3 regions of the Kushneria konosiri genome follow, and region 3 is predicted to be linked to each of the others. Evidence: predicted binding sites of a transcription regulator. Region 3 holds the regulator's gene; each other region holds the start of a gene.
What was found. Region 3 encodes sigma-54, which starts transcription at its own class of promoters, with help from an activator protein. Its sites were predicted from a motif close to TGGCACNNNNNTTGCTNT; they were not measured.
Positions count from the first base shown of each region.

Region 1: a site for sigma-54 is predicted at 4,137-4,154, ahead of hmpA (NO-inducible flavohemoprotein). Genes of this name have one in related genera too.
Region 2: a site for sigma-54 is predicted at 3,716-3,733, ahead of B9G99_RS07760 (NCS1 family nucleobase:cation symporter-1). Genes of this name have one in related genera too.

Region 1 is NZ_CP021323.1:1,276,048-1,285,552, reverse strand. It holds gene B9G99_RS05995 (organic hydroperoxide resistance protein) at 1-364, shown strand, start outside; gene B9G99_RS05990 (SDR family NAD(P)-dependent oxidoreductase) at 430-1,296, opposite strand; gene B9G99_RS05985 (LysR family transcriptional regulator) at 1,435-2,331, shown strand; gene norR (nitric oxide reductase transcriptional regulator NorR) at 2,403-3,965, opposite strand; gene hmpA (NO-inducible flavohemoprotein) at 4,189-5,367, shown strand; gene B9G99_RS05970 (SDR family oxidoreductase) at 5,406-6,173, opposite strand; gene B9G99_RS05965 (peptidylprolyl isomerase) at 6,309-6,875, opposite strand; gene B9G99_RS16720 (hypothetical protein) at 7,155-7,631, shown strand; gene B9G99_RS05960 (ABC transporter permease subunit) at 7,664-9,421, opposite strand; gene B9G99_RS05955 (ABC transporter substrate-binding protein) at 9,432-9,505, opposite strand, start outside.
Region 2 is NZ_CP021323.1:1,660,027-1,669,531, forward strand. It holds gene B9G99_RS07735 (AEC family transporter) at 22-924, shown strand; gene puuE (allantoinase PuuE) at 969-1,910, opposite strand; gene B9G99_RS07745 (aspartate/glutamate racemase family protein) at 1,907-2,662, opposite strand; gene B9G99_RS07750 (GntR family transcriptional regulator) at 2,659-3,381, opposite strand; gene B9G99_RS07760 (NCS1 family nucleobase:cation symporter-1) at 3,817-5,277, shown strand; gene B9G99_RS07765 (sensor histidine kinase) at 5,352-6,803, opposite strand; gene B9G99_RS07770 (response regulator) at 6,800-7,492, opposite strand; gene B9G99_RS07775 (Bug family tripartite tricarboxylate transporter substrate binding protein) at 7,729-8,739, shown strand; gene B9G99_RS07780 (tripartite tricarboxylate transporter TctB family protein) at 8,806-9,264, shown strand; gene B9G99_RS07785 (tripartite tricarboxylate transporter permease) at 9,268-9,505, shown strand, end outside.
Region 3 is NZ_CP021323.1:3,517,439-3,526,943, reverse strand. It holds gene mgtE (magnesium transporter) at 1-1,075, opposite strand, end outside; gene B9G99_RS16380 (HPr family phosphocarrier protein) at 1,178-1,447, opposite strand; gene rapZ (RNase adapter RapZ) at 1,434-2,330, opposite strand; gene ptsN (PTS IIA-like nitrogen regulatory protein PtsN) at 2,342-2,815, opposite strand; gene hpf (ribosome hibernation-promoting factor, HPF/YfiA family) at 2,819-3,130, opposite strand; gene B9G99_RS16360 (RNA polymerase factor sigma-54) at 3,274-4,695, opposite strand; gene lptB (LPS export ABC transporter ATP-binding protein) at 4,815-5,540, opposite strand; gene lptA (lipopolysaccharide transport periplasmic protein LptA) at 5,537-6,091, opposite strand; gene lptC (LPS export ABC transporter periplasmic protein LptC) at 6,133-6,723, opposite strand; gene B9G99_RS16340 (KdsC family phosphatase) at 6,756-7,310, opposite strand; gene B9G99_RS16335 (KpsF/GutQ family sugar-phosphate isomerase) at 7,414-8,397, opposite strand; gene B9G99_RS16330 (ABC transporter ATP-binding protein) at 8,616-9,428, shown strand; gene mlaE (lipid asymmetry maintenance ABC transporter permease subunit MlaE) at 9,428-9,505, shown strand, end outside.

The sequences.
Region 1 (9,505 bases), 1.3 Mb from region 3:
CGTCTCCTCTGACGAGAAACTCGATGTCCTTTTGAGCACCCCAAAGGAGCTTGGCGGTAACGGCGGCGACGGCACCAATCCGGAACAGCTTTTTGCCGCCGGCTATTCGGCCTGTTTCATGGGCGCGCTCAAGCACGTCGCCGCTCAGGAAAAGGTCAAGTTGCCGGCCAGTGCCTGGGTGGGTGCCGAAGTCGGGATCGGGGCGATCGAAACCGGCTTTGGCATCGAAGTGGCCCTGAACATTCGCCTCCCCGAGATGGATCAGGCCCGGGCCAATGAACTGGTCGAAAAGGCCCACGTGGTCTGCCCCTATTCCAATGCCACGCGCGGCAATATCGACGTGACACTCAACGTCGAGGTCTAAACGGCTGCAATGGAAAAGGCCTGATCAACAGCGCCCGCCTGCCACACAGGCGGGCGTTGTTGTGTTCAGCGACTGCGGGGCTCCACGGCAGGCAGGGCAATCCGCGACCAGCGGGCAGCGATCTCGGCTGCCGAAGTGGCGCAAACGCCCTGCAGATCCTGCGGATAATCCACGCCCTCGGCTTCTGTGGCCCGAGTGGCATGAAACTGCCCATTCGCCGCTCGCAGCACCCAGCCACCATCGACACAGGCCTCGGACACCAGAAAGGCCGCTCCGGGCGCCACCTCATCCGGCCGCAGCTCTTCGGGCTCACCGTCCACGCCCCACATGCGGGTTTTGGCTACCGGCGACAGCGCATTGACCACAATCTTATGGGAAGCACCTTCCCGGGCGAGTACGTTCACGATGCCCAGTGCCGCCATCTTGGCGGCGGCATAGGACGCCAGTCCCTTTTGAACATACTGCGGATAGATTGCACGACAGGACGTCGTCACGACGATTCGACCACCACCAGCCGCTTTCATGGCCGGCCAGGCGGCCTGGGCCAGCCATAGCGGAGCCCTGGCTGCGATGGTCATCATGCTGTCAAAGGCAACCTCATCGATCTCTTCAACTTCCTGATGCGCGACCCAGCCGGCATTGTGAATCAGGCCATCCAGCCGTCCGTGCCTTTCAAGCACCGTTTCAACCAGACGATGACACTGCTTGCGCGAGTCCAGTGAGCCGCCCATGGCATGTACCCGACCGCCCATGAAACGGAGTCGCTCTGCGGCCATCTCCGCTACGGCGTCATCCTCTCCGAAACCATAGCGGTCAGCCCCCGTATCCTGCAGGACAATTGTGGCCCCCAGAGCGGCCAGATAGCGTGCATAAGCCAGTCCCAGCCCTCGGCCAGCACCGGTCAACAGTATGACCTGCCTCTCGAATGTCATCCTCACTGCCTCCTTTCAGATGCAAGATGAGACGACAATAGGGCGCGCATTTCGATAGCTCCAATACTGTTGGAGTGGCGTTTTGATACAGAAGCGATATCAAATGGCCGGACATCGGTTTAAGTCAGGGAGCGATCAGTGACCAATAGCCCCATTCGTCTCAACCTTCGTGCGCTGGAGCAATACATTGCCGTGGCCGAGGAGCGTCATTTCCATCGTGCGGCGCAACGCCTGAACATGTCACAGCCGCCGCTGACGCATGCCATTCGAAGACTTGAAGAAACGCTCGGTGTGGTTCTGATCGAACGCGGCCAGCGAGTGCTGGGCCTGACGACCGCCGGGCAGGTCTTTCTGGAAGAAGCCAAACGCAAGCTTGAGCAGGCGACGCACGCCGTTTCCGTCACCCGTGACATCGCTGACGGGCGCACCGGTACAGTAAGGCTGGGCTACGTTGGCAGTGCGCTTTACGGTCGGCTGCCGGAGATTCTGAGCAACTTTCGCAGGGGCTTCCCAGACATTCGACTGGAGCTTCGTGAAGCCACTACGACCGCTCAACTGGCAGCCCTTCGGGAAGACAGGCTGGATATAGGCATCCTCATTCCGCCTCTGGCCGATGCCAGCGACCTTGAACTTGCCGACTTTGATCAGGACCGCCTTTGCATGGCGCTACCGGTTCATCATCCGCTGGTCATGGGGACCGAACCGACCCTTGAGGTGCTGGCCGACGAGCCCTTCATTCTCTGGCCGATGCTGGAAGGACGCGGCTTTCATCTACAGGTCTTTCGGCTGTGTGCCCATGCCGGATTCGTGCCGACAGTGGTTCAGGAGGCCCATGGCATGCATGCCGTGCTGTCACTGGTCGCAGCGGGAGCGGGCGTCTCCATTGTGCCCGAGAGCATGCAGGGTTTCAGAAGCGATCGTATCCGCTACTTTCCGATTCAGGGTCTGGAGAGTACCTTTGCGCTGATGCTGGCCACACGTAAAACAACACCGGCGACGGAGACCTTCCTTCAGGCAGCCCGATTCCATCAATGAACCCGTCGATCGGAACCAGAGGCGGCCATGTTTCACGTGAAACATGATTCTTTCCGGGCGCCGGCGACGACCTATTTAAGCCCCAGTCGCCGGCCAAGCCGGTGCAGGTTGGCGCTGTCCAGATCGAGCGCCCGGGCGCTGGCAGCCCAGTTGTAATCGTGTGCCATCAGTACCTGTTCGATGTGATGGCGTTGGAAGGTATCAGTGGCTTCTCGCAGGGAGAGCGCGTTATCCACAGCCGGTTGAAAGTGTGAGGATGTGGATAAACTGGCGACCAGCGGCCTGGCGCTTCCTGTCGCCGCCTCGAGGGGCAGGTCCAGATGTCTGACGCCGATGCAGACCACGGCCGACCGGCGCGATTCCGAACGTGCCTCGCCCATGGCACGCAGGGCCGCTCGGCTCAGGGTGTGTTCAAGCTCGCGCACGTTGCCGGGCCAGTGCCAGGCCAGCAGTGCCTGCTCGGCGCCGATGTCCAGCCGCAGATTGGCAAGCCCGAGACGCACCCGATTGTCCTCCAGAAAATGCCCGGCCAGCAGCAGGATGTCTTCGCGACGTTCACGCAGCGACGGAATGCGCAGCGGAAAGACGCTCAATCGGTGATAAAGATCCTCACGAAAGCGCCCTGCGGCAACTTCCTCGGCCAGATCACGGTTGGTGACGGCCACCAGTCGCACATCCACCTTTATTGGCTGATCGCTGCCCAGCGGCTGAATCTCGCCCTCCTGCAGCACGCGCAGCAATCGCGGCTGCTGTGACAGCGGCAGTTCACCGATTTCATCGAGCATCAGGGTGCCACCATCGGCCATGGCAAAGTGGCCGCGATGGTCACGATTGGCGCCCGAGAAGGCGCCGCGTCGATGGCCAAACAGCGCGCTTTCAATCAGTGATTCGGGCAGCGTGGCGCAGTTGACCCGAACCAGTGGGCCGCTGGCACGGCGTGAACGCTCATGCAGGTGGCGAGTCAGATGCTCCTTGCCCACGCCGGTTTCGCCGTGCAGCAGTACGCTCAGATCGGTGGGAGCCACCAGTGCCATGCTTTCATGAAGCCGGGTCATGGCCGGGCTGCGCCAGCCAGGGGTGTGCAGTGACGCACTCTGATCTGATGACAGCACCTGGTTGAGCCTGGAGCGGGTGTCCTCGAGCTGGCCGGTCAGACGCAGACAGGTGGCCAAAAGCTCGGCGGCGGCCATCAACTCCTCGTCATCGATGCCGAGCATCTGCTGAGGGATCAGGGCATCCAGCGTCAGCATGCCCAGCAGCCGGTCACCGTCGCGCAGCGCCACGCCCATGCAGTCATGAACATGGGTCAGGTCGGCATCAAGCAGGCCATCGAAGGGGTCCGGCAGAGTACAATCACACGGGAAACGACAGACGCCTGGATGGGCAGCAATAGCGGCCAGCCTTGGGTGAGCATTGAGCTGAAAGCGCCGACCACAGACTTCGTGGCCCATACCCAGCACCGCCACCGGCTGAAGCCCGCCTTCGACGCTGACCATCAGCGTGCTGGCATCGGCCGGATAGTGGCCGACCAGCGCCGCCAGCAGCCGCGACCACTGCGGATGCAGCGCATCAAAACCCTTGCCGTCACTCAGGGCGGCCAGCAGATCCCGCAGCGCTCTTGAAAAGATGGTCATATCGACACTCCGGCCTGTCGTATGGTCATTTTGACACCATGCATCATCGTCATTATGACCATGACGCGACGCATGATGCCACCGGGCATTGCTGCCTCACCTGGAAGAAAGCCGCCTGACACGGGCTTTAAGGCCGGTAGCGTGTGGCAACCGGTCGCATTCGGTCTCCCTTGGCACGGCGCTTGCGCTGTCAGAAGGGTCAACCCTTCGCCAGGAGCACGCCATGCTTAACCAGAAGCAGCTTGATCTCATCAACGCCACGGCCCCGGTCGTGGCCGAAAACGCCGAAACCATCGCCAGCACCTTTTATCCGCTGATGTTCGAGCGCTACCCGCACGTGCGCTCGATGTTCAACATGCGTCATCAGCAGACCGGCGAGCAGCCCCGCGCGCTGGCCCGCTCGGTGGTCGCCTACGCACTCAACCGCAACGACCCGGAAGCGCTGGAGCGACTCATGCGCCCGATCGTCAACAAGCATGTGGCGATCAATCTGCAGCCCGATCAATACACCATTGTCGCCGAATGCCTGATGGCAGCGATCGGCAAGGTGCTGGGCGATGCCGTCACCGCCGAGATCCTTGACGCCTGGAGCGGGCTCTACTGGGAATTCGCCGAGCGGCTGATCGACGCCGAGGAGGCCACCTACCGTGTGCTTGAAGAGGCGCCGGGTGGCTGGCGCGGCGAGCGGGACTTCTATCTCGCCGATCGCGTGGCGGAAAGCGAGGAGATTGTGTCGTTTTACTTCAAGCCGCTGGATGAGCACCCGGTGCGCACCTTCCAGCCGGGGCAGTATCTGGGCGTGGCACTCGACATCGACGGCGAACAGGCCCTGCGCCAGTACAGCCTGACCTCGCGGCCGGGCGACGATGTCTACCGAATTTCGGTCAAGCGTGAAGGCCAGGGCCGCGCGAGCCGCCACCTGCATGATCATATGAAGGTCGGCGATCATGTCCGCCTGCTGGCGCCGGTGGGTGACATGGTGCTCGATGATCGCGAAGCACCGGTCATGCTGATCAGCGCCGGTGTCGGTCAGACCCCGATGCTCTCGCTGATGGCCCAGGCACTCGATGCCGGGCGTCAGGTCATCTATCTGCATGGCACGCGCAACGCCCGGGTGCATGCCTTTCATGAGTCTCTCAAGGCGATGGCCGAGCAGTACGGTAGCCAGCTCATCTACCGCTACGTCTACAGCGATCCGACAACGACCGATGAACGGCGCCATCGCGGCATCATTAACCGCGCCCTGCTGGCCGACTATATGCCGCGCGACGTGACACCGAGCTGCTATTTTACCGGCCCGACCGGTTTCATGCGTGATGTGGACAGCGCTCTGGCGGCACTGGGCATCGACACGCCATATCGTCATTTCGAGTATTTCGGCCCCTCCGGTCAGCTGCACTGACGGCCCAAAGGGAAGACCGATCGACGGCGGGGTGAGATTTAGAGGTGATAGACCTGGCTGCGCCCGCCGTCGATGAGAATGTCGGTGGCATTGATAAAACGCGCCTCGTCACCGGCCAGAAACAGCGCCGTGGCGGCCACCTCTTTGGCGTCGCCAAAGCGCTTGCAGGGCAAAAGCTCGATCTGTTGCAACCGCTCTGCCTCGCTCAATCCGTCAAGCCAGGCCTGCGCGGAGGGCGTTGCAATCAGCCCAGGCGAAATCGAATTGACCCGAATGCCCCGGGCCGCGTATTCAATGCCCAGCGAACGGGTCAGCCCGATCAGGCCGTGCTTGGCCACCGGATAGGGAAAGGCCCCGGGAATGATCCGATGCCCATGGACCGAGGCGATGTTGACCACATGGCCGCGCGACTGCGAAAGCATCGACGGCAACAGCGCCTGAATGCAGTGCCAGGCGCCTTCCAGATTGATCGAAAGACAGCGCTGCCAGAGCTCGGCATCCACCGCCAGCGGGTCGGCGAAAACGTTGACGCCGGCGGCGTTGACCAGGATATCGATCCCGCCCAGAGCGTCGAGCGAAGAGGCCATGACGCCTCTGACGGCATCATGATCGGCCACGTCCACCGTCTCGACATGAACCCTGCCGGGATACGTCCGCCCCAGCCGGGTGCCCTCTCGGATCAGGGCAGGCGCGTCCTGATCCAGCAGTGCCACGCTTGCCCCTTCAATGAGAAAACGCTCGACCGTGGCAAGCCCGATGCCGCTGGCAGCCCCGGTCACCACGGCCCGCTGTCCCTGAAGTCTCATGTACCGCCCTCGTGATGATTCGAGTGACCATCATCGCAGCTTCGAGACACACCGCGTACACGCCCTTGTGATGAGCCACAAAAAACGGCCCGGAAGCCCTGGGCAGGCATTCCGGGCCGTCATGTCAGGGGTGCATCAATCCAGTCGTTCGACCGACAAAATGGTGATCGGGTTGCTGGGCACATCGGCGTAGGGCCCGCGACGGCCGGTCGGTGCCCCGGCAATGGCATCGACCACATCCATGCCCGACACCACATGACCAAACACGGTGTAGCCGGGTTCATAGAGATTGCGGTAATCGAGCGCCTGATTGTCAACCAGGTTGATGAAGAACTGGCTGGTGGCCGAATCCGGCTGGCTGGTGCGCGCCATGGCAATGGTGCCGCGGGTGTTCTTGAGCCCGCTTTCTTCCAGCGCGATGGGATCATGGGTCTCTTTGGACGCCATGTCGGCGGTCATGCCACCGCCCTGAATCATGAAGCCATCAATGACGCGGTGAAACACGGTGCCCTGATAGAAGTCCTCATTGGCGTAGCGCAGGAAGTTCTCCACCGTGTTGGGTGCTGCCGTGGCATCGAGCTCCAGCTCGATATTGCCCTGGCTGGTGCGGATTTCGACGTGCGGATGCTCGGCATCGGCCAGCGCCAGGGAGGAGAACAGCGGCAGCGCCAGCAGGCAGCCGCGCAGTAACGGTTTCAGCATGAATAGCGCTCCAGTCACAGGGTAGGGCCCGTCAGACTAGCCGGACAGGATAAAGCTGACCAGTCCCGCACTCATTTTCCCACCCCGGGCCGCCCGGACCACTGCCCTGGAATTCCATAGCGTTAAAATTTATATAATATCTTCTGAACGAATTGCGAGTACGGACAGTTTTATTATCATGGTAAAACAACATAACTCGCCAGATTATCAAACGTTTCTTTAAAGAAAATCAAACTAAAAAAGTTTACATCCAGCACCCAGGTACTTTGCAGAAAAGCCATGAATGACGAGATTAAAAATCGCTACGAAAATATAATTAAAGAAATTAACCTGCACCTTGCCAACTTTAACCAGCATCTAAAGGAACCCTTTGAATTAAGCCCGATAGATATCGAAAACCCGGCCAACTTCTCGATCATATGGAATTGCAAATGGGCCGATCAGCATTGGCCCAGCAAGGACTCTCCAGGAGTATATGTATTGTGTGGTAGAAGCCCGGAACCTCCAGGCCAACCAGGAATTTATATAGGCAAGGCTTCTAGCCAAAATATTGGTTACCGTATATGGAACCATCTAATTCCTTACAGGAAAGAAGGTATTTATAAACTGGGTAATCATAAATTTTTACTTGAAGCCATTTTGGCCATTCCGGTAAACGGCCCTTTACCTCGATATTTCGCATCAGCATTGGAAGAATATTTAATTGACAAAAAATGTAGCGGCGCAACTGTAGTTAATACAGTCGGCAATCGTTAATCGGCACCCTGTCTGTAAAATGAAAAAATTTATTAACGCCGCCAGAGACTCGACAGCGACACAGCCAGCACCGACATCAACACCAGCGCCAGCGAAGGCACCAGCACCGCCCAGGGGGCGCGTTCCAGATAGGGAATGCCCTCAGCCAGCAGCAGCCCCCACTCGGGCGCAGGCGGCCGCGGCCCGAGCCCCAGAAAGCCCAGCGCGGCAAGCGCCAGCGCGATACCGGGCAGGCGCAGCATGGCGTGACGAAAGACCGGGCCGATCACTGCAGGCAGAAGATAGCGGCTCAAAAGGCGCACTCGCCCCACCCCCAGCATCGGGGTAATGCGCACATGCGCCTGACCCTGCACCTCGGTCACCAGCGCCGCCGTGTGGGCTGCCAGCGGTGCCCAGCTCACCAGCGTGACCGCAATGATGGCGCCACTGGCGCTTGGCCCCATGAGCCCCGCCACCACCAGTCCGGCAATGACCGGCGGGGTAGCGTTGGTGACCTCGATCGGCCCGGCCGCCAGCCGCGGCATCAGACCGATCACCACACCCAGCACGAAAGTGATCGACACCACCAGCAGCGCCATACCCATGGTGGACAGCGCCCCATGGCTGACGCGGGCGAGAATGTCGCGCCCGGTGCCATCGGCCCCCAGCGGCAGGTCAAGGCTCGGCGTCTGCAGGCGCAGATACTGGGACGCCAGCGGGTCGCGCGTGATGCCGGCAGCGATAACAAGCACCAGCAACAGGACCACCACCGAGGGCACCAGCCACGGCCAGCGCCCGCGACAAGACTCATGACGCGAGACCGGCACGGCCCCGGCACGCAGGGTACGTCCCAGCAGCAGCGTTCGTCCAAGCTCGGCTGCCCCGCCCAGCACTACGGCCATGATCAGCAATAGCAGGATACCGGTCTGAAGCGCCGGCAGATCCTGCGCCGAGGCCGCCCCCAGCGTCGCCCGCCCGAGCCCCGGAATCGAGAACACCTGCTCGACGGCAATCGCCCCGCCGGTCAGCCCGACGATCACCAGCCCCACCTGCGGCAGCAGGCTGGGCAGGATGCGCTTGAGTACCGCGAGTGCGATGCGCCGCCGGCCAAAGCCCGCCACGTGCCAGGTCGCCACCCAGCGCTCGGAAAAACCGGCGGTCAGCCCGTCGCTGAACAACCGCCCCAGAAGCCCGCCGGCCGGCAGACCGAGCGCCAGTGCCGGCAGCACCAGATGGCGTATCTCGCCCCAGCCGTAGGGCGGCAGCCAGTTGAGTCCGGCCGCGAAGATCACCAGCAGGATCGCGGCGAGCAGGAATTCCGGCAGCGCCGTGAGGGTTGCTCCCAGCGCACCGGACGTGGGCGCAGGCTCGCCGCTCAGACCACGACGCACGGCCGTCACGCACAGCGCCGCGGTGGTCACCAGTGCCACCAGCAGAGCGGCCAGCATCAACGTCAGCGAGACCCCGGTGGCCTCGAGCATACCCGGCAGTACCGGCCCGCCCGAAATCCATGACACGCCGGCATCGCCGTGTAAAAGATTGGATAGCCAGTGGCCGAGTTTCTCCCACGGGCCCATATCGAGCCCGAGCTGGGCACGAATCGAGTCCAGCGCCTCGGGCGTTGGATTTTGATCCCCGGCGCGGGCGCGCAGGATGCTCAGCGCCGGATCACGCCCGGAAAGCCAGGGCAGAAGCCCCACCAGCACGACCACCCCGGCCAGCGTTATCAGCCTTGAAAGGGTGGGCACCAGCGCGCGCAGCATGGGCATCAGGGCGAAGGAGGGCGTCACGCCGACGCTGGAAGTGCTCATGCTCGAAACCTTAACGAGAGGCGCCATCAAGGCGCGTGTGCTCGGTGATCAGCTCACGTTCGCGCGGATCACGCACGGCGTCCT
Region 2 (9,505 bases), 1.7 Mb from region 3:
ACATGATGACCAGGAGCGCCCATGGCTGCCATTCTCGCGATTTTGCCCATCTTCACGCTCATCGTACTCGGCTATGTACTGGGCTGGCGGCAATGGCTGACGCCTGCCAGTGCCGGTGGTCTTTCCTGGGCCACCTTCAAGCTCTTTCTGCCCTGCCTACTGTTAACCGGCATCGCTCGCGCCCCGCTGGGAGATGCGCTTTCACCACTGTTGCTGCTGGTCTATTTCATTCCGGCGCTGCTGCTGTTTGCCGTGTTCAGCGTCGTGATGCACCGTCATACCGGGCAGACATCTGCCGTCGGACTGGCGGCGAGCTATTCCAACAATGTCCTGATCGGCATTCCGCTGATGACGGCGCTGTTTGGTCATGACGGTCTGGTCTATCTCTTTGCCCTGCTGGCCGTGCACAGTCTGATCCTCTTTTCGACCCAGTCACTGTATGCCGCGCTCGGCCAGGGCGCGGGACAACGGCTGGATGTTCTGAATCTTCTGAAAACGCTGGCCAATCCGATCGTGATAGGGCTGCTGCTGGGGCTGGTGATCAATCTGTCCGGTCTCGGCCTGCCGAAGCCGCTATGGCAGGTGCTGGACTGGCTGGCGCGGGCAGGCCTGCCGTGCGCACTGATCGTGGTCGGTGTAGGGCTGACCCGCTATCAGCTACGCACCTCGCCAACCATCTGGGCCATCTGCATCGGCAAGCTGGCGGTCTTTCCCGTGCTGGTCCTGACCCTGGGCAGTGTCATGCCGGGGCTATCACCGCTGGCCCTGCAGGTGCTGGTGCTGGCCGCCGCCGGGCCGATCGGCGTCAACGTGTTGGCCTTTGCCCGGCCCGGCGAGGAGCAGCATACCGTTGGCGCAAGCATCTTTCTCTCGACCCTTCTGGCCGCCGCGACACTACCGCTGTGGATGCTGCTGATGGGATAGCCCGCCGCGCAGGGCGACAGGCCAGAGAAGAGAGGCAGCAGGCCTCAGCGCCCGGTCGGGGCGTGATGCTCGTGCCAGTGGCGGGCAATATCCACGCGGCGGGTGACCCACACCCGGTCGTGGGCCTCGATGTGATCGAGAAAGCGCTGCAGTGCCCGGAAGCGGCCGGGCCGGCCAATCAGGCGGCAGTGCAGGCCGATCGAGAGCATCTTCGGCGCCTCGGCCCCCTCCTCATAGAGCACGTCAAAGGCGTCCTTCAGGTAATTGAAGAACGGATCGCCATAGTTGAACCCGCCCGGAGAGGCGAAGCGCATGTCGTTGGTGTCGAGCGTATAGGGCACCACCAGATGATCGCGCGTCTCACCTTCAGCGTTGTCGACCTTTGTCCAGAAGGGCAGGTCGTCGCCGTAGTAGTCGGAGTCGTAGAGAAAGTGCTCGTGCTCGCCCACCAGTGTGCGGGTATTGGGGCTGTCGCGACCGGTGTACCAGCCCAGCGGCAGCTCGCCGGTCAGTTCACGATGCAGCTCAAGCGCCTGCGCCATCATGGTGCGCTCGCGCTCAATGCTCATGTCCTGATAGTGAATCCAGCGCAGGGCGTGGCAGGCGATCTCGTGGCCGGCGTCCTGAAACGCGCTCACCACCTCCGGGTAGCGCGCCATGGCCATGCCCACGCCGAACACTGTCAGCGGCAGGTTGCGGCGTTCGAATTCACGAAGAATGCGCCAGACGCCGGCCCGCGAGCCGTATTCATAGAGTGATTCCAGACTCATGTGGCGGTCGGGATAGGGTGCGGCGCCAATAATGTCGGAGAGAAACGTCTCGCTGTGGGCGTCGCCGTGCAGCACGTTGTTCTCGCCGCCTTCCTCGTAGTTGAGCACGAACTGCACCGCGACCCGGGCGCCGCCCGGCCATTTCGGGTCCGGCGGGGTGGCGCCGTACCCGCGCAGATCACGGGGGTAATTCTCGAGGTGAAGATCGTGACTCATGAGTGGCTCCAGCTCAGGTGTTCGAAGGCGCCGCGAATGGGCTTGGCGATGGGGGCGGCGCGGTCGTTGTGCTTGGACACCGGGTAGCCGGTGGCGCTGACGGCTTCCAGCAGGGCAACGCCTGCGGTGACGCCATCGATGACCGGTACGCCGAGCGCCTCACCCAGGCGTTCGGCCAGCTCGCTCATGCCGGCGCAGCCGAGCAGGATGGCGTCGCTGTCATCGGCCTGGAGCGCGTCGCGGCAGGCGGCCAGAAGCGTTTCATGGACGCTGTCATCGTCGGACTCGAACGCCGCCACCGGCAGTTCGCAGGCGTGCAGGCCGGCGCACTGCTCGCGCTTGCCGTACTCGTGCAAGAGCCGCTCGGCGATCGGCAGGGTGCGCCCCAGCGTGGTCACCACCGAAAAGCGGCGCGCGACCATGGTGGCCATCTGCATGCCGGCCTCGGCCACACCCATCACGGGGACAGAGGCCACCTCACGGGCGGCCGCCAGGCCCGGATCGCCGAAGCAGGCGATCAGGTAGCCGTCTACGCGCGTATCGCCTTTCTCGGTCTCGATGATGCGCTCCAGAAGGCCCGGTACGGCGATGGCCTCATCGAAGTGGCCTTCAAGGCTGGCCGGCCCGTGACGCGAGGTCAGCATGAGGATCTCGCCGCGGGCAACGCGACGGGCGCTGGTGGCAATCCCTTCGCTCATGGCGGTGCTGGTGTTGGGATTGATGACACAGATGGTCGGGGTATGAGAGGTCATGACGCACTTTGCTCGCGGTGGTGGCCGAAAAGGTGTTCGAAATCGGGCAGTGCTTCGCCGCTGGCGGTGAAATCAAGGCTCGCCTCGATCCGTGTCAGATGATCGTTCATCCAGCGCTGTACCGGGGCCAGCTCACCGGCGCGGAGCAAATCGATCAGCTCGATGTGCTCGCAGGGGCAGCCGGCTCCGGCCCGCCCATAAACGGCGATGATCAGGGAGGTTCGCGAAATCAGCTGTGATAGCGCCTCGGACAGCGAAGGGCTGTCGGCCATGGCCATCAGGCGGCTGTGAAACTCGGCCGAGAGTCGAATGGCGTGCTCGCGCCTGGCACGGGTTTCGCGCTGATGAATGGCCTCGAGCGCCTTGAGATCTGCCGGGGTGAGGCGTGGAAGCACCTCGGCCAGCAGGGCATTTTCCAGAAGCCGTCGAGCCCGAAAGACATCGCGGGCTTCACTGGGCGTGGGGCTGGTGACCTGGGCGCCGCGGTTCGGGCGCAGCGTTACCAGTTGCTCGAGTGCCAGGCGTTGCAACACCCGGCGTATGGTGGTGCGGCTGACGCCAAAGGCATGAGAAAGCGCGTCCTCGGGCAACCGGGCACCGGGGGAGAGTCGATGCTCCACGATGGCCTCCCACAATGCCTGATAGATCGCCTCATCACTGCGAGCGCCTCGGTCACTGACCTGGCCGGCGAGCAAATGAAACTGACGAGTATCGTTCATGGGTCTCCTGTCATGCCTTACGATCGATTGCCTGCTTCGAAGATTGTATACAAGCATGATTCATGCCGCAGCGCTAAAAAGCCCTGAACCCGCTGACGCGCACCCCGATCTGCCTACGGTCATGAATCATCCATGTAGACGAAAAAGCGCTTTTTTGGTGCAAAAAGGCAGTTCCTGGCACTTCTTTGGTGCGCGACAGGGCCGCCATGGCAAAGGGTTTCGGTGTGGCAGGCCATGATTGAGCGAGGTCATCAGGGCGGGGGTTGTTAAAAACCGACGCCATGACAGTCTCCTGCGACGCGCAAAGAGGTTTTTAATGACTTTGCCGTCAATGTGGCACAAAGATTGTATACAGTCATTGTGACAAGCGATATCAGCCATCCGACTATCGCAGGGCTGCCGGCGGCAGCGAAACGATCCTTCATGGAGTCGCTCATGAATAACAACAGCACTCAGGGCCTTCAGCCTACGGCGCCCGACCCGCACCTTCATAATGAAGATCTGGCTCCGGCTCGACAGAACTGGAGCGCGTACAACATCTTTGCCTTCTGGATGGCCGATATTCACAGCGTCGGTGGTTATGTGCTGGCTGCCAGTCTGTTCGGTCTTGGTCTGATGGGCTGGCAGGTGCTGATTTCGTTGCTGGTCGGCATCCTTATCGTGCAGTGCTTTGCCAATGCCGTCGCGCGTCCCAGTCAGCGCACCGGCGTGCCGTTTCCGGTCATCTGCCGAATGGCCTTCGGTACGAAGGGCGCCAATGTGCCGGCGGTCATTCGCGGGCTGATCGCGGTGGTGTGGTACGGCATTCAGACCTGGCTTGCCTCCAACGCACTGCTTTTGGTGCTGCTGCGCTGGTTTCCGGGGCTCGAGTCCTGGGCTGGCACGAGCTTTCTGGGGCTGTCGGCACTCGGCTGGTTCTGTTTCGCACTGATGTGGGTGCTTCAGGCGCTGGTGTTCTGGCGTGGCATGGACACTATCCGCCGTTTCAACGACTGGGCCGGCCCGCTGGTCTATGCGGTCATGTTCGCGCTTGCCGGCTGGATCGTCTGGCGCGCCGGGCCCGGTAACATCAGCCTGTCGCTGTCGAGCGAGACACTGACCGGTGGCGAGGCACTGTGGCAGATGGTGGTCGCTGCCGTCCTGGTCGCCGGCTACTTTGCCGGCCCCACGCTCAACTTTGGTGACTTCTCGCGCTACTGCGCCACCGAGAAGGCCGTGCGTCGCGGTAACTTCTGGGGGCTGCCGGTCAACTTTCTGGTGTTTTCCATCATCACGGTGGTCGTGGTCTCCGGTACGCCACAGGTGTTCGGTGAAATGCTGACCGACCCGATTGAAACCGTGGCCCGCATCGACAGTGTCACCGCGGCCGTGCTGGGCGTGTTTGCCTTCGTGGCCGCCACCATCGGCATCAATATCGTGGCCAACTTCGTCGCGCCGGCGTTTGATTTCTCCCACGTCGCGCCCGAGAAAATCAGCTGGCGCATGGGCGGCATGATCGCCGCGGTCGGTTCGATCTTTCTCACCCCCTGGAATCTTTTCAACAACCCTGAATTGATCCACTACACGGTCGGTGTGCTGGCCGGTCTGATCGGTCCGCTCTACGGCATTATTCTGGTGGATTTCTATAAGGTGCGCCGTCAGAAGATCGATCTGGACGCGTTGTTTTCCTCCGCTGAAGGCAGCACCTACCACTATCAGCGCGGCGTGAATCCGGTGGCCCTGCGCTCGCTGATCATGGGGGGGCTGGTGAGCGTGCCGATCAGTCTGGCACCGCTGGGCGATATCAGCAGTTTTGCGGTGTTCTTCGGTGGCGGTGTGGCGGCACTGGCGCACGGCTGGCAGTCCGGCCTGTGGCGTCGTGGTGGTGCAGAAAAGCCCGTGACGTCACGCATCTGAGGTCAGTTTTCAGGCGATGTGGCCCGGATAGGGGGCATGCGTCCCTATCCGGGCCGAAACCGTTACGCGTTCATTCAGTGCTTTGACAGGTGCTCTGAATCAGCGCGCAGGGCGCCAGCCGTAAACGCGACCCGCGCCAGGGTCCCGCCACCGGCGGCTTCATGCAGCGAGATATCGGCGCTCATCGCGGTACAGATCTGGCGGGCAATGGCCAGACCCAGTCCGGTGCCGCTGATGGCGCGTCCGGCATCCTCTTCCTGAATACCTTCCCGCCGAACCCGGTAAAAGCGCTCGAAAACCCGTCCGCGCTCGTCGACGGGAATGCCGGGGCCATCGTCTTCGACCTCGATGATGGCATCACTGAGCACCCGCACGGTGATATGGCCGCCTGCGGGGGTGTAGGCCTGGGCATTGCCGATCAGAATGGCCAGCAGCTCGTTGACCAGGGCGCTATCGGCAGGCACCCAGACCGGATGTTCGGCTTCAAGCGCCATTGTCAGACCCCGCTGCCATGCCAGCGACACCATGCTCATGCAGAACTCTCGCGCCGTTTCCGAAAGATCCAGCCGGCCAAATTCCCGACGGCGGATATCATTTTCCACCCGTGCCAGTGACAGCAGACGATTGGCCAGCAGGGTCAGTGCCTCCAGATCCCGCTGGGCGCTTTCCAGCGTGTCACGCAGTGCCCTGGTGTCCTGCGCCTGCATGCCAAGCTCCAGGCGGGCTCGCAGGGCAAACAGGGGCGTGCGAAGCTCATGGGCAGCATCGGCCACGAAAGTGCGCTGGGCGCGCAGGGTGTCGTCCAGTCGGGCCGTCAGATGATTGATGGCGCCAATCAGCCCGCGGACCTCGCTTTGAACGTTTTCGGTCGGCAGCGGTTCAAGATTGTCCGGCGAGCGGCTGGCAACCATGTCGGTGATGCGTCTTAGCGGCCGCAGGGCGGCATCAATGGCCAGCATGAAGAGAATGAAGGCACCGGCAGCAAACAGGGTCAGGCGCAGCAGTGAATCGCTCAGCAGTTCGTGCATCAGCTGGAGATGAATGTCGCGGTGTTCGGCGACGCGTACCTCGACCATGTCGTGATAGCCGGGCTGGCTGACCGGTACCAGCAGCGAGACCACACGAACATCGCGCCCGCCATAGGTGGCGTCGTAAAAGCGTGCCAGAGAGGGGTAGCGCTGGGTCATGGTGCTTGAGGGCGGCGGGGCGGGCAGATCATCAAATCCGGCGATCGAGCCCTGCTGTGAGGCAATGATCTGATAAAAGGCGCTGCCGCCACTGTCGAGTGAAAAGGGGTCGAGTACGGCGCGCGATATCTTCGCCTGCAGTCGGCCATCCTGGTAGGTAAGAGACTCCCCCAGCACTCGGGCGGCAATCAGCAGGGGCCGATCATAGGCGCTGCGCGCCACCCGCCAGGCATCCAGCCAGGCCCCGGCCACCCCGATGCCGATCAACAGCAAGAGCGCGGCGCCAATGCGTCGGGTCAGGCGACCCCGCAGACTGCGGCGAGACAGGCTGGCTTTCATGTGGGCGGGTTCGTAGCGTCGGCCGGCTGGGCTTCCAGCTGATAGCCCAGGCCACGAAAGGTGACAATGCGCACGTCACTGCCTTCCAGCTTGCGCCGCAGGCGCGAGACATAGACTTCGATGGCATCGAAGGAGCCATCCTCTGCCATTGAAAATACCTGGGCGGCCAGATGCTCCTTGCTGACCGTGCGCCCGACGCGGGCCATCAGGGCTTCCAGCAGCGCCAGTTCCCTGGGCGGCAGCATCAGTGGTTGATCGAGCAGGGTGAAGCTGCGCGCGTCGAGATCGAAGGCCAGTGCGCCACAGCGATGGATCTGCTGGCCGTCATGGCGGGTACGGCGGATCAGGGCGTTGATGCGGGCCTGCAGCTCGGAAAGCGAGAAGGGTTTGATCAGATAGTCGTCCGCACCCAGATTGAGCCCCTTGACGCGGTCGTTGATGCTGCCACGAGCGGTCAGCAGCATGACCGGTAGTCGCGTATCACGCTTTCGAAGCCAGCTCAAAAGCGTAAAGCCGTCCATCTCCGGCAGGCCGATATCCAGAAGCAGCAGGGCGTAGCTTTCGGTTTCAAGGGCCGTGCGTGCCGAGGCGCCATCATGCATGACGTCGACTCGCCAGCCGGCGGACTCCAGCGAGCGCTGGATGCTCTCCGCCAGCGAGGGATGGTCTTCGACCAATAGCGTACGCATTGCCGCTCCCGTGAAAGGTTGTTGAAAGCCTGCCGCACTATCGTGCCAACAGGCGAAGCCCGGACAGATCCGATCCCGCATCAGCGCATGAAGATTGTCCACGAGGACAGTATGCATGGCCTTGGTCCGGTGACCAATGCAGGGACAGGCCGACATGGCATTCATCTTCAGGGTTTCGATCGCCGTATAACAAAAGCTCCGGGCAGTTCGCCGGGCAGACGTGAGGAACAGGCAACATGACAATGACACGACGCAGCTTTGGCAAGGGGCGCATGGCAGCACTGGCCCTGATCGGCGCCCTGGGTCTGGGTACCGGGTTTCAGGCACAGGCCTTTGACGGCCCCAAGCGGCCTGAATGTATCGCTCCGGCCGCCCCGGGCGGTGGCTTTGACCTGACCTGCAAGCTGGCTCAGACCGCACTGGTGGAGGAGGGCATTCTCTCCACACCCATGCGTGTGACCTACATGCCGGGCGGTGTTGGGGCGGTTGCCTACAACACGGTGGTCGCTCAGCGTCCCGATGATTCCGATGCGATTGTTGCCTGGTCCAGCGGTTCGCTTTTGAACCTGGCTCAGGGCAAGTTCGGTCGCTTTGATGAAAGCGCCGTGCGCTGGCTGGCCGGTGTAGGCACCAGCTATGGTGCGGTCGCGGTACGCGCCGACTCTCCCTACAAAAATCTTGATGATCTGGTTCAGGCGCTGCGCAAGGATCCCAGCAAGGTCGTGATCGGTGCCGGTGGTTCGGTCGGCGGTCAGGACTGGATGCAGACGGCACTGCTGGCGAAAGCCGCCGGTATCGATCCCAAGAAGATGCGCTACGTCGCGATGGAAGGGGGCGGTGAGCTGGCCACATCGCTGCTGGGCGGACACATTCAGGTCGCCAGTACCGATATCTCTGACTCCGTACCTCACGTACAAAGCGGTGACATGCGCATTCTGGCCGTGTTCTCCGAAGAGCGCCTGCCGGGTGATGTGACCGAAGACATCCCTACCGCGGTTGAGCAGGGCTATGACGTGCAGTGGCCGGTCATCCGTGGCTTCTACGTCGGGCCGAAGGTCAGTGATGAAGCCTACAACTGGTGGAAGGATGCCTTCGACAAGCTGCTGGCCTCCGAGGACTTCGCCGAGCTGCGTGAAAAGCGCGAACTGTATCCCTTCTCAATGACCGGTGATGAGCTTGATGCCTACGTGAAAAAGCGCGTAGGGGATTACCGTGAGCTGGCTGATCAGTTCGGTCTGGTCAAGTAAATCCGAAATCGGCGCAGGTGCCCTGTCAGGGTGCCTGCGCCGCTGGTCGTCTGTCCGGAGCCTGTCATGATTTATCAACGTCTTTTTTTGACGGCGCTGCTGATTGTCTATGCGGTGCTGGCCTATGCCGCAACCACCTATGAAGCTCCCTTTTCCTATGAGCCTGTAGGACCGCGCGCTTTCCCGCTGCTGCTACTGGCCCTGCTGGCGGTGAGTACGGTCTATCTGCTCATTCGCCCCGGTCAGATGGCTGAAGAGAACGCCGAAACACCTCTGACAGGACATGTGCTGGGACGTCTGGTGCTTTGTGTGCTGGCACTGTCGCTGTTTGCCTTCTTCTTTGAAAAGCTCGGCTTTGTGGTCGCGGCCTTTTTGTTCGCCATTGCCATGTGCCGACTCTATAACGGGCGCTGGGTGACCAGCGTGATTACCGGAGCCGTCATGTCAGTGGCCTTTTATGTGCTCTTTGACCGGCTACTGGACGTACCGCTACCGCTGGGCGTGCTATCAGGACTGGGAGTCTGAACCATGGAAACACTGGGATATCTGGGTCAGGGATTCGGCGTGGCGACAACGCCGCTGAATCTGTTGACGGCCCTGTGCGGCACGCTGATTGGTACCGTGGTCGGGCTTTTGCCCGGACTCGGGCCGATCAACGGTGTGGCGCTTCTGATTCCGATCGCCTTTGCGCTCGGCCTGCCGCCGGAAACATCCTTGATCCTGCTGGCAGCAGTGTATCTGGGCTGTGAGTATGGCGGACGTATTT
Region 3 (9,505 bases):
CCACCAGCCAGCGCACGTTGGCCCCCGAAACATGTCCCAGTGCAAGCCCCCGGATCAATACGGTCAGGGTCTGAGAGCCGGCAATGCCGCCCATGCTGGAAACGATTGGCATCAACACGGCCAGTGCGGCAATCTGCTGGATGGTGTCTTCGAAAAATCCGATCGCAATCGAGACAATGGTGGCGGCGATCAGGTTGATGCCCAGCCAGACGGCGCGTCGGCGGCTGGTGCGCAGCACCGGCGCAAAGGTATCTTCTTCATCCTCGAGGCCGGCCATGCTCATCATGGTGCGCGCCGAGTTTTCGCGAATGACATCGACCACGTCATCAATGGTGATTCGCCCCAGCAGCCGATTGTCGGCACTGATGACCGGTGCCGAGATCAAATCCCTGCGTTCGAAGATGCTGGCCACTTCATCCTCATGCATCAGCGCCGTGAGGGTTACCACGTCGGTGTCCATGATTTCGCGCACGCTGATGCCGGGTGCACTGACCAGAATACGGTTGATGGGCAAAACGCCGATCAGCTCATTGTGTCGCGTCACGACCAGCAGGTTGTCCGTGGATTCAGGCAGGCGCCTGTGCCGGCGCAGATAGCGCAGAACCACATCGAGTGTGACCTCCGGGCGAATGGTGATGGTGTTGGTATCCATCAACCCGCCGGCCGTGTCCTCGGGATAGGACAGCACCATCTCGATGCTCGCCCGGCGGCTGGGCGCCATCCTGGACAGGATGTCTTCAAGCGTGGTGTGAGGCAGACGCTGCAGCAGATCGGCTGCATCATCGTTGTCGAGCTGCTGGGTCGCCAGCAACAGCTCAGGGGCATCCATCCGGTTTAAAAACTCGGTCTGGATGTCATCATTCAGGTACTGAAGAATCTCGCCCTTGGCCTGGCTGTCGACCTGCTCCCAGAGGATGTCACGCTCGCGCGGCGGGATAGACTCCAGCAGCTGGGCAACATCGGCAGGCGGAAGACCGCGGCGAAGCAGACGACGCACCTGGTCCATCTCCCGCTGTGCCAGGGCGTTTTCAAGTCGCTCCAGACGGGGCTGACGTCCTTTCTGATCATTGCTCATTGTTGTGACATCCCTGTGTCAGCCCATCGAAGAGCCGTATTCTAGCAGAGAGTCGAACAATGTTCGTGAACGCCGGATGCCGGTTTATCTGCGGTTCGAGATCTATTGATCCTCGTCGAAGCGCGCCTCGAAAAGGGCCACGATGGCCGTGAGCGCTTCTTCGGCATCGTCACCTTCCACATGAACATGAACCACGCTGGTACAGGGGGCAGCCAGCATCAGAAGCGACATGATGTTGGCCGCGTCGGCGCTTCTTTCACCATGATAAATCGTCACGCGAGACGAAAAGGGCTGGCAGCACTGTACAAGCCGCGTCGCGGCTCTCGCATGCAGGCCGCGACGATTGGTCAGGGTCAGTTCACGCTGAAGCATCACCCGCCTCGCTGACAGCGCGCTGGATGGTCAGTTCACGATGGCGGATTCGTACGGCCGGAAACTGATCGGCAAAATGCTCGCCGAGTTGTTCTGCCAGATACACCGAACGATGCTGGCCACCGGTGCAGCCGATGGCGACGGTCAGATAGCTGCGATGGCTGGCCAGGTAGGAGGGCAACCAGCGCTCGAGCCACTGGCAAATGTCGCCAAACATTGCCCTGACCTCGTCATGGGCTTCAAGAAAGGCGATAACATCATCGTCCTGGCCTGTCTGGGTGCGATAGCGTGGGTCCCAGTAAGGATTGGGCAGGCAGCGCACATCAAACACCATATCGGCATCAAGTGGCACACCACGCTTGAAGCCAAAGGATTCAAAGGTCAGCGTCAGATCATTGATGTCATGATGTGCCACCTGTTCGGCCACGCGGCGTCTCAGGTCATGCACTGACTGACTCGAGGTGTCGATGACCAGATCTGCCGTATGGCGAAGCGGGGAGAGAAACTGATGTTCGGCTTCGATCGCCTCGGCCAGCGTCATCTGTGTTTCGCGCGTCAGAGGGTGACGACGTCGTGTGGCCGCATAGCGCTCCAGAAGCACACGGGAATCTGCCGTAAGGTAGACCACCCGGCAATGAATGCCGCGCGTGGAAAGGGCCTCCAGATGTTCCGGAAAGCGCTCCAGTTCGCTGGGCAGGTTGCGGGCATCAATGCTGACAGCAACGCGGTTTCTGTGCGGGCTGCCGGCTTCGAGTTCATCGATCAGGGAAGACAGAAGCATCGCAGGTAGATTGTCGATGGCATAAAAGCCCTGATCTTCCAGCGCCTGAAGCGCGATGGACTTGCCGGAACCGGAGCGTCCACTGACGATAACAAGTTCCATGGCCATGCTGCTTATACTCTCGTTGAAAGTTGACTGATGGCCTGCATCAGAATGTCATGAAGTTCCTGCTCATCATGGGCATTGCGCAGGGCATGCCGGGTTTCGGCGGCGTTCATGACTTCAGCAATCTGCGCCAGCAGGGAAAGATGCGTGTCTTCGGCTGCTTCAGGGACCAGCAGCACGAAAAGCAGATCGACGGGCTCACCGTCGATGGCATCAAAATCCACCGCCTGCTGTAGGCGCATGAATCCGGCCAGCGGCTGGCGGCAGTGTGAATTGCGTGCATGGGGAATGGCCACGCCATTCCCCACACCGGTACTCCCCAGACGCTCCCTGCTGATCAGACGGGAAAAGACTTCCTGGCTGTCGAGACTGGGAATGTTTTGTGAGATGAACCCGCTGAAAAATTCCAGCACGCGCTTCTTGCTGCCCCCTTCCACATCAAACAGGATTCGGTCGGAGGGGAGTATCTGGTCAAGTGTCATGGGTTACAGGTATTTGCCGTTGCCCTGGGAGCGGGCCTGTGTTTTCTCCTTGTGCTTGAGCAGCTGGCGATCAAGCTTCTCTGTCAAGGCATCAATGGCAACATAGAGATCTTCCTGCTCGGCCTGAGCATGAAGTTCGGCACCTGCGGCATGCAACGTGGCCGCGGCCTGCTGGCGCTCCTTTTCAATAGACAGTGTCACCTGAACATTGGTGATGTTGTCATAGTGACGTTCCAGCTTGGCAAGCTTCTGATTGACGTGCTCGCGCAGTGCATCGGTCAATTCGACGTGGTGCCCGGTAATGTTTACCTGCATGGCATGCTCCCTGAATCGAAACGGATAACCGGTTGTCCACATGGACCGCCGGACCTGCAAGCCTCTTCCGGCTACTCTCAGATTGTAACGCTTTTCCCGTCAGCGCAAACCCTGAATGATGTTGTTGTCTCTTTTCATGCCATTCAGGCCAGACGCTTGCGATCGCTGGAAGAGGGAATGCCCATGGCCTCACGGTATTTTGCGACAGTACGCCGGGCAACAACGATGCCGTTATCAGCCAGAAGTTGCACCAGACGAGCATCAGACAGCGGGCGTCGTGGTGCCTCTTCTTCTATGAACTTGCGGATTCGGGCGCGAATGGCCGTGCTGGCATGGGCATCGCCTTCCTGACCGACATGGCTTGAGAAGAAATACTTGAGCTCCATGATGCCGCGCGGCGTGTGGATATATTTGCGAGTGGTCACCCTGGAGATGGTTGACTCGTGCATGTCCACGGCCTGAGCAATATCAGCGAGAATCATGGGTTTCAGGGCTTCATCGCCATGTTCGATGAACCCTGCCTGTCGGGTCATGATTTCCTGTCCTACCCGCAAGAGGGTCTCATTGCGACTCGACAGGCTCTTGAGCAGCCAGCGTGCTTCCTGAAGATGTTGTTTGAGAAAGGTGTTGTCTTCACTTTTGTCGGCGCGCCGCACAAGGGCTGCGTAGTCGGGCTGAATACGAAGCTTTGGCAGGGCCTCCTGGTTGAGCTCGACCTGCCAGCCATGACGTGCGTGGTAGCGCAGCACCAGATCCGGGATGACGAGGTGTTGATCCACGGATTCAAACTCGCGACCCGGTCTTGGATTAAGTGACCGGATGGTGTGAATCACTTCATCGAGTGCGTCATCATCAAGACTCAGGCGGCGCTTGAGCAAACGACGATCATTTTGTCCCAGCGGTTCGAGAAACTGGCGCACCATGCGTCGGGTCTGGGCAAGCCAGGGGGTGTCGCCCGGGAGTTGGTCAAGTTGTAGCAAAAGGCATTCACGCAGATCTCGTGCAAATACACCGGTCGGTTCGCACTGTTGAAGCCGCGCAAGCATGTGCTCCAGTTCGGACTGTTTTAGATTACCGAGCCCCTGCTGGCGAAGCCCCTTGCCAAGATCTTCAAGATCTACACCGAGATAGCCACTGGGTTCGAGGGCATCCAGCAGGGTATCGGTGATCAATTGTTCCCGCGGGGTCATGTCCATCAGCAGAATCTGCTCACGAAGATGCGAGGTCAGATCGATGGCTACGGCGTTGTGTTCGATGCTCCAGCTGTCATCTGCAGCGCTCGAGGAAGCGCTGCCGTTGGTATAGACATCGTCCCAGCGGGCATCCAGGGGCAACTCTTCCGGAATGTCACTGGACCATTCCTCCTGAGAGGGCGGTGTTTCCGGCAACTCGAGGTCGAGGGGCTGGTCCTCTTCAATATCCAGTAGCGGGTTGCTTTCCAGCGCCATCTGGAGTTCCTGCTGCAGATCCAGCGTAGAGAGCTGCAGCAGATGGATGGCCTGCTGCAGCTGGGGCGTCATGGTGAGATGAGTGCCCGTGCGCAGCTGTAAGGCGGGTTTCATCATGTTCGTAAAGCCCGGTCGCCAACGTGTGATGTCACGCTATCCAGTCCGCGGCCCCCTTGCAAGTGCTCAAGGCGTTTAAAGCTGCAATTATCATGCCACCGATTGGCAAGTCTTCGGGGTTAAAGACGAAACTCGTGACCCAGATAAACGTCGCGTACGTGCTGGTTGTTCAGCACGGCATTGGCATCGCCTTCGGCAATGATCAGGCCGCTGCCGACGATGTAGGCGTTATCACAGATATCCAGCGTTTCACGAACGTTATGGTCGGTGATCAGAACACCAATGCCACGGGTGCGAAGCTGGCGGATGATGCCCTTGATTTCGCCAACCGAAATGGGATCAACGCCGGCAAAGGGCTCATCAAGCAGGATGAAGGCCGGTTCGATGGCCAGTGCACGAGCAATCTCGACACGCCGTCGCTCGCCACCGGACAGGCTCATGCCCATGTTGTCCCTGATATGGCTGATGCTGAATTCTTCAAGCAGCTGGTTGAGTCGTTCGCGCCGCTGTGAGCGATCCAGATCCTTGCGTGTTTCAAGGATGGCCATGATGTTGTCGGCTACGGACAGCTTGCGAAAGATCGAGGCTTCCTGAGGCAGGTAGCTGATGCCGGCGTGGGCACGCTTGTGCATCGGCTGGCGGCTGAGATCGAGATCATCGATGGCGACATGACCGGCGTCGGCCTGGATCAGGCCAACGATCATGTAAAACGAAGTGGTCTTGCCGGCACCATTGGGGCCCAAAAGCCCCACGATCTCTCCCTGCCGAATTGACAGGCTGATGTCCTGAACGACACGGCGCCCCTTGAAGCTTTTGGCCAGATGGGCTGCGTGAAGGGTTTTCATTGGCTGCTGCCCTGTTGGTCTTCAGGCGTCAGTTGCATGCGAACGCGTCCGCCCGAGCTGCCTTCAGAGCTGTTGCTCTTCGCGCTCTGGTTGCCACGAGCGTTGACCTGGCGGGAGTCGAGGAAATACTCCACGTAGCCGCCGTTAAAGGTGTCACCATTTTGATGCAGCTCGGCGTTGCCGATCAGTTCGACACGCCGCTCTCCGGCGTGATAGATGATGGTGTTACCCCATCCCTTGGCCAATGGATCATTGGGTGCCGGCTGCTGTTCGATATAGGCACGCCCACCATCACCGCCTTTGGCGGTCAGGCTCGAAAGGCCGCCGCTCTGGGCGCGCTTGAGCTCGACGCGATTGGAGCGCAGCTTCATGGTGCCCTGATCGACTTCGACTGTCCCGGTGTAGACGGCCGTGCCGGCACGGTTATCGATGTTGAGGGCATCAGCGCCGATATTGATGGGTTTCTGGCGATCGCTTTCCAGAGCCATGGCCTGCTGGCCGAGCATTGCCAGTAGCAGGGCAGAAGTACACAGCAGCAGAGGGCGCGTCATGGGAGATCCTTGTCATCATTCATGTGTAAAAAAGAAGACGATTACCGGCGAATGGGGGGGTGAAAACCCTGCACATTGCCCTCAAGCGTCATGCGATCCTCGTTGACCCAGCCATTGAAACGGTCGCCCCGGGTACGCTGTTCGTTTTGAGTGAATACGGCGCCGCTGTCGCTCCAGGCATGCCGAGATGGTACATCATAATGCAGCACATCCGTTTCAAGTTGCCAATTGTCTGCCGGCTGACGCAGTACGGCATCTCCGCTCAGTTCGAACGTGTTGGCATTGGGGCCGAGCGTGGCGCGCTCACCATCCGCTGTCCAGCGATGGCCATCATCGCCCAGCAGGGTGAAGTGCGGAGTAACCGCCCGGGTCACATCGTCGGCAGGCGTATGGGATACGCGCGGGCTTTCCATGGTCTGTGAGATGCGGCCCTGGTCATCGAAACGGGTGTAGGTGACCCCTTCGAGATAATAATCCGGAACCCCCTGTTCGCTTTCCGGTGCCGGGCCGGGAGACATCAGGGTATTTCGCTGGTCGATCAGTGTCAGTACGCCTCCAAGTGCCAGTACCAGCACCAGAATGCCAAGGCGTGCCCGTGTGCGTTTGGAAGGAAGTCTGTCTCTAAAAGCCATATGCACGTCCTGTCGGAATAAGCGATGCAGCCTCAGAGCCGCTCATGAGCATCAATGATATCCTGCCAGACGCCCCGCGCGTTAAGGAGCCATTCACAGAGCTCACGCACTGCACCATGTCCTCCCGGCGTTTGGGTCACCAGATCGGCTCGCTGACGAATATAGTCCGGGGCATCTGATACCGTTACCCCCAGACCTGCATACACGATGGCCCCCAGATCAGGCAGGTCATCGCCGCAGTAACAGACCTCGTCAGCCTGAAGTTCCAGTTCTGCCATCAGGGTTTTCAGGGCGACCTGCTTGTCATCACGGCCCTGAATGACGTGGCGAATACCCAGCTCCTGTGCGCGGCGGTCGACGGCAGGAGAGATCCTGCCGGTGATCAGGGCCACATCAATGCCGGCCTGCATGACCAGCTTCAGGCCGAGGCCGTCACGCACGTGAAATACCTTGTCGCCATCCTGTTCCGGCCGAGCGGCATAGCGCAGACGACCGTCGGTCAGAATGCCATCAACGTCGAGTGCCAGCAGGCGTATCGGGAGGGCGCGCTTGTTCAGTGCGGCAGTGATGTCATTGGAGTGTGTCATGGCGTTCGGGTTCAGCTCTCCGGCGTGGCAATCGATGGTTTTGACTCGCTTTGAGCGGCTGAAACCAGCTTGTTCTGGAAAATGGGGGTGGCCTGAGCCAGGGTTAAACGATGCCACTTCTAAGCAGGTCGTGCATCTTGAGTAGCCCGATCGGCCGGAGCAGGGTATCGACCACGACCAGCGCCGTAATGCGATGATCCTCCATGACCCTGACCGCTTCTGCGGCAAGGGTTTCTGCCTCGATGGTGCGGCCCCCGGGCGTCATGACGTCATTGATTGTCAGCTGTCGGACGTCACCATGGCGATCGATCGTGCGGCGCAGATCGCCATCGGTATAGATGCCCACAAGACGGTCGCGTTCGTCGGTTACACAGGTAAACCCGTGGCCCTTGCGTGTCATTTCAATCAGCGCTTCGCTGAGCAGCGCGTCGTTACGAACGACAGGCAGTTCATCACCGGTATGCATCAAATCTTCCACCCGCAGCAGCAAGCGTTTGCCCAGCGTGCCGCCCGGGTGGGACAGGGCAAAATCCTCGGGGCTGAAGCGGCGCGCTTCCAGCAGGGCGATTGCCAGCGCATCTCCCAGAGCGAGCGTTGCTGTCGTGGAGGAGGTCGGGGCCAGGTTCAACGGGCAGGCCTCCTGAGCGACACTGACATCAAGATGCACGTCAGCGTGTCTTGCAAGACTCGACGACACATTGCCGGTCATGGCAATCATGGTGGTTCCCAGACGCTTGAACAGGGGTAAAAGAGCCGTCAGTTCGGCCGTTTCTCCCGAGTTGGAGAGCGCCAGAACGAGATCATCGCGTACCAGCATGCCCAGATCGCCATGACTGGCTTCCCCGGCATGCACGAAAAATGAAGGCGTGCCGGTGCTGGCAAGTGTGGCCGCGATCTTGCGGCCCACGTGCCCTGACTTGCCAACGCCTGTGACCACCACTCGCCCGCGACACTCGAGCATATGCTGACAGGCATGGGTGAAGGGGGTATCAAGACGCTCGGACAGATCTCTCAAGGCGTTTTGCTCAAGTGAGAGGGTGCGTCGTGCGCTGGCCAAAAAGTCGTGGTCGATGTCTGGTGTGGTCATGGCCGTGAATTCTGACGTCGGATGGTTCAGGGCACAAGCGTAACCTGGCAGGCATCATCGAGAGTATCGATGCCAGGCCTTTCAGATCGAAAATGACGTTAATTGCCGATTTTTATGCCTTTGTGGCAGTTGGCGCCAACTGAGGCTGGTGGGGGCGGGCATAATTCGGATACGATGTTCGCTAACTCCATATCCTTTTGTGTTCATTCAGGAGTTATATGTCCGACTCAACACTGGTCAGCGTCGAGAACCTGCATTTCTCGCGAGCTGGCAGACCCATCTTTTCGGGCGTTGATCTGGAGATTCCAAAAGGGCGCATTACGGCCATCATGGGACCCAGTGGTACAGGCAAGACAACCCTGCTCAAACTGATTGCCGGACAGCTCACGCCTGATTCGGGCAGTGTGCATGTTGGCGACGACAACGTGCATCGACTGTCGCGGCAGGCACTGTTTCGCATGCGCCGTCGCATGGGCATGCTGTTTCAGAGCGGGGCACTGTTCTCGGATCTGAGCGTGTTTGAAAACGTGGCCTTTCCGATACGGGTTCACACCGACCTGCCGGAGCACATGATCCGGGACCTGGTATTGATCAAGCTGCAGGCCGTTGGCCTTCGTGGCGCCCGTGACCTCATGCCCGCCGAGCTTTCCGGTGGCATGACCCGGCGTGTGGCGCTGGCGCGTGCCATTGCGCTGGACCCGGATCTGATCATGTATGACGAGCCCTTTGTCGGTCAGGACCCCATTTCCATGGGGGTACTGGTCACGCTGATCCGCCGGCTCAACAGCGCCTTCAACATGACGGCCATTGTGGTGTCTCACGATATCAAGGAGACGCTGTCGATTGCCGACCATGTCTATGTCATTGCCGATGGTCGCGTCATGGCCAGCGGATCGCCGGCCTCACTGCGCGAGGCACAGGATCCACGGGTCAGTCAGTTCATTCAGGGCAAGCCCGATGGCCCGGTGCCCTTTCACTATCCTTCGAAGAACTTCTACGAGGATATTCTTGCGCCATCGGAGGTGTCTTGATGTCACCGTTGATCTTTCTGGGACGCAAGACGCTGAATACGCTCGAATCGCTCGGGCGCAGTGCCATCTTTCTGGCT